2 linked regions of the Salinarimonas sp. genome follow. The main gene of each other region encodes a partner of the protein of the gene in region 2 in a complex. Links are inferred from orthologs where the notes say so. Each region holds a gene or a part of one and is shown on either strand. Other genes may lie near its edges.

Region 1 (3,281 bases), 540 kb from region 2 along the record:
CAGATCTGGCCGCCCAGCGCGAAGAGGTCGGCGTAGAGCGCGGCGCGCCGGCGCGGATCGAGATGGGCGGCGACCTCGTCGAGGAGGACGAGGGGGGCGAGCCCGGTCATGCTGGTCACGAGCCGCGCATGGGCGAGCACGAGGCCGATGAGGAGCGCCTTCTGCTCGCCGGTGGAGGCGAGGTTGGCGGGGATGTCCTTCGGCCCGTGGCGCACGGCGAGATCGCTCGCCTGCGGGCCGACGAGGGTGCGCCCCGCGGCGCGGTCGCGCCCGCGGCTCTCGCGCAGGATCGCGCGGTAGCGGTCCTCGGCGTCGACGGCCGGGAGGGAGGCGATCAGGTCGTCGATCTCGCCCTCGAGGGCGAGCCGCGCGAAGGGGAAGGGCGAGGCGGGGTCGTGCGTCTCGGCGACGAGCCCGTCGAGGCGCCCCACCGTCTCGCGCCGGGCGGCGGCGACGGCGACGCCGAGCTCCGCCGCCTCGCGCTCGACGGCGTCGAGCCAGAGCGCATCGCCGTTCTCCTCGAGCAGGCGGTTGCGAGTGCGCAGCGCCCGTTCCAGCGACGAGACCCGCGCGCCGTGCTCGCCGTCGACGGCGAGCACCAGCCGGTCGAGGAAGCGCCGCCGGTCGCCGGCGGGCCCCCTGAAGAGCGCGTCGAGATCGGGCGTGAGCCAGACGAGGCGCACGTACTCGCCGAAGGCGGCCGGGGACGAGACCGGCGCCCCGTCGATGCGGCACACGCGCGAGCGCCCCTCCGCCGCGGCCGCCGCCGTGCCGGTGCCGAGCCGGTGCTCGCCGTAATCCCCCGCTAGCGTCAGGGACACGGTGAAGCCCGCCGCGCCCTGGCGGGTCATCGCCGCGAACTCGGCGCGTCGCAGCCCGCGGCCGGGAGCGAACAGCGAGATCGCCTCGATCAGGTTGGTCTTGCCGGCGCCGTTCTCGCCCACCAGCGCGACGACGGGCGCGCTCGGCGCGAGGTCGAGCGCGGCGTAGGAGCGGAAATCCTGGAGAAGGAGCCGCGTCACGCGCGGGCCCGGGCCGGTCTCGTCCGTCATCGCATCGCGCCCCTGGCGGCGCACCCTGGCGGCCGGCGCGCGCGCCCCCGGATCACACGCGCATCGGCATCAGGACGTAGAGCGCCGGCGCGCCCTCGCGGTCCTGGATCAGGGTCGGCGAGCCGGGATCGGCGAGCTTGAAGAGCGCCGTGTCGCCGTCGAGCTGGCCGGTGATGTCGAGGAGATAGCGGGCGTTGAAGCCGATATCGAGCGGATCGGCCTCGTACTCGACCTCGATCTCCTCCGTCGCCGAGCCGGAATCCGGGTTGTTGACGGACAGCGTCACCCGCCCGTCGGCGATGGCGAGCTTCACCGCGCGGCCGCGCTCGGAGGAGATGGTCGACACGCGGTCCACCGCCTTGGCGAACATGTCGCGATCGACGACGAGCGCCTTGTCGTTTCCGGCCGGGATCACGCGCTGATAGTCGGGGAAGGTGCCGTCGATCAGCTTCGACGTGAGGATCACCGAGTCGAAGGTGACGCGGACCTTCGCGGGCGAGAGCTCGACGCGGATCTGCTCGCCGCCCTCCTCCACGAGCTTGAGGATCTCCGCCACGGCCTTGCGGGGCACGATGACGCCCGGCATCCCGGCCGCGCCGTCGGGCGCGGCCATCTGGGCGCGGGCGAGGCGATGACCGTCGGTCGCGACCGCGCGCAGCACGGTCTCGCCCTCGCTCTCGATCGTGTGGAAGTAGATGCCGTTGAGGTAGTAGCGCGTCTCCTCGGTGGAGATCGCGAACTGCGTCTTCTCGACGAGCTTGCGCAGGTCGCCCGGGGCGATGGCGAAGGAGACGCTCATCTCGCCCGCCGCGAGATCGGGGAAGTCCGTTTCCGGCAGGGTCTGCAGGGTGAACTTCGAGCGGCCCGAGCGCAGCACCATCTGCCCGGTCTCGCCGGTGGCCTCGAGCGAGACCTGCGCGCCGTCGGGCAGCTTGCGCACGATGTCGTAGATGACGTGCGCGGGCACCGTGGTGGAGCCCGGCTGCGCGACGTCGGCGCGGACGGTCTCGGTGACCTCCATGTCGAGGTCGGTCGCCTTCAGGCCGAGCCCGTCGGCTTCCGCGCGAACGAGCACGTTCGACAGGATCGGGATCGTCGAGCGCCGCTCGACGACGCGGTGGACGTGACCCAGCGCCTTCAGGAGAGAGGCGCGCTCGACGGTGACTTTCATGGCGAACCCGGTGCTCGAAATTGTGGGCGCGGGCGTCGCCGAGGCGACGCCGGGCGCGAGTAAGCAGGGAGCGCAGATTGGCGAAGCCGCGCGCCGAAGGCAAGGGCGGCCGTGTCGCAATGCACAGAAGGGCGCGGGCGCGTCCGCGCCGCCCTCACTCCTGCAGCATGCGCTTGAGGAGCTCGACCTCCTCGTTGAGCCCGGTATCCTCGCCGATGCACTTCTCGATCTTGCGCACCGCGTGCAGCACGGTGGTGTGATCGCGCCCGCCGAAGCGCCGGCCGATCTCCGGCAGCGAGCGCAGGGTCAGCGTCTTGGAGAGATACATCGCGATCTGGCGCGGACGCACCACCGCGGCCGTGCGCCGCTCGGAGAGGATGTCCGAGCGCGAGACGTTGTAGCGCGAAGCGACGAGCTTCTGGATCTCCTCGATCTTCACCCGCTTGGGCTCGCGGTTCTTGACGAGGTCGCGGATGGCCGTCTCGGCGGTCTCCAGCGTCACGGCGGCGCCGGTGAGCGTCGCGTGGGCGAGGAGCCGGTTGACGGCGCCTTCGAGGTCGCGGCCGTTCGTCGTGATCTGGCGGGCCACGTAGGCGACGACGTCCGCCGCGACGGCGAAGGTCGGGTGGGCGGCCTTCACGGCCGAGATCCGGGCGGTGAGGATCGAGTGGCGCAGGTCCTCGTCGAGCGCGCCGACCTCCACCACGAGCCCGCCGGCGAGGCGCGAGCGGGCGCGCTCGTCGAGGCTCTCGAGATCCGCCGGCGGCCGGTCCGCGGCGATGACGACCTGGCGGCCGGCGTCGATGAGGGCGTTCAGCGTGTGGCCGAATTCCTGCTGGATCGAGCGGCCCTGGATGAACTGAACGTCGTCGATGATCAGCAGGTCGATCCCGCGCAGCCGCTCCTTGAAGGCGAGCGAGGTCTGCGCCTTCAGGGCCGAGACGAAGCCGTACATGAACCGGTCGGCGGTGAGGTAGATCACGCGCTTGCCGTGGGCGCGCGCGGCGTGGCCGATCGCGTGCAGCAGGTGCGTCTTGCCGAGCCCCACGCCGGCATGG
Region 2 (3,220 bases):
TCAAGTCCCGCGACGGCGTGCCGACGCCGAAGGAGATTCGCGCCGTCCTCGACGACTACGTGATCGGCCAGGGCCACGCGAAGAAGGTCCTGTCGGTGGCGGTGCACAACCACTACAAGCGCCTGGCGCACGCCTCGAAACATTCCGACGTCGAGCTGAACAAGTCGAACATCCTGCTCATCGGGCCCACCGGCTCGGGCAAGACGCTGCTCGCCCAGACGCTCGCCCGCATCCTCGACGTGCCCTTCACCATGGCCGACGCCACCACGCTCACCGAGGCGGGCTACGTCGGCGAGGACGTCGAGAACATCATTCTCAAGCTCCTGCAGGCCTCCGACTACAACGTCGAGCGGGCGCAGCGCGGCATCGTCTACATCGACGAGATCGACAAGATCTCCCGCAAGTCGGACAATCCCTCGATCACCCGCGACGTGTCGGGCGAGGGCGTGCAGCAGGCGCTCCTCAAGATCATGGAGGGCACCGTCGCCTCCGTGCCGCCGCAGGGCGGGCGCAAGCATCCCCAGCAGGAATTCCTGCAGGTCGACACGACGAACATCCTGTTCATCTGCGGCGGCGCCTTCGCGGGGCTGGAGAAGATCATCTCCCAGCGCGGCAAGGGCTCCTCCATCGGCTTCGGCGCCAAGGTCGCCGCGCCGGACGACCGCCGCACCGGCGAGATCTTCCGCGAGGTGGAGCCCGAGGACCTGCTGAAGTTCGGCCTCATCCCCGAGTTCGTCGGCCGCCTGCCGGTTCTCGCCACCCTCGAGGACCTCGACGAGGAGGCGCTCGTCAAGATCCTGAAGGAGCCGAAGAACGCGCTGGTGAAGCAGTACGCCCGCCTGTTCGACATGGAGAACGTGACGCTCACGTTCCAGGACGAGGCGCTCAAGATGGTCGCCCGCAAGGCGATCGAGCGCAAGACCGGCGCGCGCGGCCTGCGCTCGATCCTCGAGGCGATCCTGCTCGACACGATGTACGACCTGCCGGGCATGGAATCGGTGGAGCAGGTGGTGATCAGCCCCGAGACGATCGAGGGCAAGTCCGGTCCTCTCCTCATCCACGCCGAGCGCGGCGAGCAGAGCGCCAGCGCCTGAGGCGACGCGCGCGGCTACGGAACCACGAGAGGGCGCCCTGCCGGGCGCCCTTTTCGTTGGCGGGCCCCGTCAGCGATCCTTGTCCCTCAGCACGATTCCCCGCTGCACGGCCGCGTCGCCGAAGCGAGCGCGCAGGGCGGCGATGGCCTCCGCGCGGCTCTTCTCGCGCGGTGCGTTCGGGTCTGCGAGGTCGCCGCGGTCGGCGAGCGCCGGATCGTCGAGATCGCCCGCCCCGATGCCGATCAGCCGAAAGGCGGCGCCGTCGCATTCCTCGACGAGCAGCCGACGCCCCGCCTCGTAGAGCCGGCTCGCGAGCTGCGTCGGCGGCAGCCCGGAGACCGTGCGCGTGCGCAGCTTGAAGTCGGCCTGCTTGAGCTTCAGCGTCACCGCGCGCGCCGCATGCCCCTCCGCGACCAGCCGCGCCGCCACCTTCTCGGAGAGGCGCCAGAGGATCGGCTCCAAAGCCTCCAGCGCTCCGATGTCCGTCTCGAACGTCGTCTCGGCCGAGACGCTCTTCGTCTCGCGTTCGGGCTCGACCTTCCGATCGTCGCGGCCCTTCGCGAGCGCCTGCAGCCGCAGCCCGTCGCGGCCCGCGACGGCGACGAGGCGCGCCGGGTCGGCGCGGGCGATCTGCCCGATCCGGGTGATGCCGGCCTGGGCGAGCCGCTTCTGCGCCACGGCCCCGACCCCGGGCAGGAGCCCGACGGAGCGCTCCGCCAGGAAGGACGCCGCCTCGGCCGCGCCGATCACGGCGAAGCCGCGGGGCTTGTCGAGGTCGGAGGCGATCTTGGCCAGGAACTTGTTCGGCGCGAGGCCGACCGAGACGGTGATGCCGATCTCCTTCTCCACGCGCGCCGCGAAGCGCGCCAGCGTCGCCGCCGGCGGCGCCCCGTGGAGCCGCTCCGTGCCGGAGAGGTCGAGGAAGGCCTCGTCGATCGACAGCGGCTCGACCAGCGGCGTGAGGTCGCGCATCAGGGCGCGGACCTCCCGCCCGACGGCGGCGTATTTCGCCATGTTCGGGCGAATCACCACCGCATCCGGGCAGGCGTCGAGCGCCTTGAACATGGGCATGGCGGAGCGCACCCCGTAGGTGCGGGCGATGTAACAGCAAGTCGAGACGACGCCGCGTCGCCCGCCACCGATGATGAGCGGCTTGTCGGCGAGCGCGGGATCGTCGCGTTTCTCGATCGTCGCGAAGAAGGCGTCGCAGTCGATGTGCGCCATCGACAGCGCGAGGAGCTCCGCGTGCGACACGGTGCGCGGCGAGCCGCAGGCGCGGCATCGCGGCCGGCCTGCCGTCGCCGCCGGGGCGAGGGCGAGGCAGTCGCGGCACAGGACGGCGCTCGGAGCCTCGGCGCCCATGGCCCGCGCTCCTATTCCTCGAAGGCCTGCGGCGACAGAAGCGCCTGGGCCCGCGCCACCCGTTCCGGCGGGACGTCGAGGGCACGCGCGACGTCGAGCAGCAGCGCCTCGTCGGCGGCGACGTGGTCGAGCACCGCCGCCGCGAAGCCGGGCCGCGCCGCCGCGGCGCGCAGCGAATCGGGCGCGAGCCCGGTGAGATCGAGGAAGCGCCAGAGGCGCTCCTCGTCGGCGGCGATCACGCCGAGCGCGCCCCCGGCGATCTCCTCGGCCTCGGCTCTGCTCAGGCGTGCTAAGTTCCGTTCGGTTCTCACGGCGTCGACTTCCAATTTGACCATTCGTCAATAGGTATAGGGTAGAACGCGGGCATCGATCGAACGCAAGCGGCGGGCATGTCCGACGGTTCGCGGTCCGAGGGGTCCAGGATGAACAAGACCGTGCTCATCGTCGAGGACAACGAGCTCAACATGAAGCTCTTCAACGATCTTCTCGAGGCGCACGGCTTCTCCACGCTGAAGACGGCGAGCGGCATCGAGGCGATGGAGCTCGCCCGCGCGCATCGCCCCGACCTGATCCTGATGGACATCCAGCTCCCCGAGGTCTCCGGCCTCGAGGTGACCAAATGGCTGAAGGAGGACGAGGAGCTGCGCGCGATCCCCGTCGTCGCCGTGACCGCCTTCGCCATGAAGGGCGACGAGGAGCGCATCCGGGAGGGGGGCTGCGAGGCCTACCTGTCGAAGCCGATCTCGGTGGCGAAGTTCCTCGAG

Evidence for each region.
Region 1: the proteins of ABL310_RS00615 (region 2) and dnaN are in contact, whole or in part, in a solved structure (PDB 1OK7), measured with the Escherichia coli proteins. The link is inferred for Salinarimonas sp. from one-to-one orthologs.

Annotation. Positions count from the first base shown.
Region 1 is NZ_CP157794.1:678,965-682,245, reverse strand. The notes cover bases 165-3,135. They hold dnaN (DNA polymerase III subunit beta), read right to left. Parts: upstream 2,224-3,135; coding sequence 1,105-2,223; downstream 165-1,104. Other genes in these bases: dnaA (chromosomal replication initiator protein DnaA), read right to left, coding at 2,378-3,135; recF (DNA replication/repair protein RecF), read right to left, coding at 165-1,052. Also shown: more of recF, read right to left, coding at 1-164; more of dnaA, read right to left, coding at 3,136-3,281. UniProt on the Escherichia coli protein: Confers DNA tethering and processivity to DNA polymerases and other proteins. Acts as a clamp, forming a ring around DNA (a reaction catalyzed by the clamp-loading complex) which diffuses in an ATP-independent manner freely and bidirectionally along dsDNA.
Region 2 is NZ_CP157794.1:140,044-143,263, forward strand. The notes cover bases 311-3,220. They hold ABL310_RS00615 (DNA polymerase IV), read right to left. Parts: upstream 2,457-3,220; coding sequence 1,164-2,456; downstream 311-1,163. Other genes in these bases: clpX (ATP-dependent Clp protease ATP-binding subunit ClpX), read left to right, coding at 311-1,094; ABL310_RS00620 (DUF3572 family protein), read right to left, coding at 2,468-2,767; ABL310_RS00625 (response regulator), read left to right, coding at 2,879-3,220. In the rest of the region: more of clpX, read left to right, coding at 1-310. UniProt on the Escherichia coli protein: Poorly processive, error-prone DNA polymerase involved in translesion repair and untargeted mutagenesis. Copies undamaged DNA at stalled replication forks, which arise in vivo from mismatched or misaligned primer ends.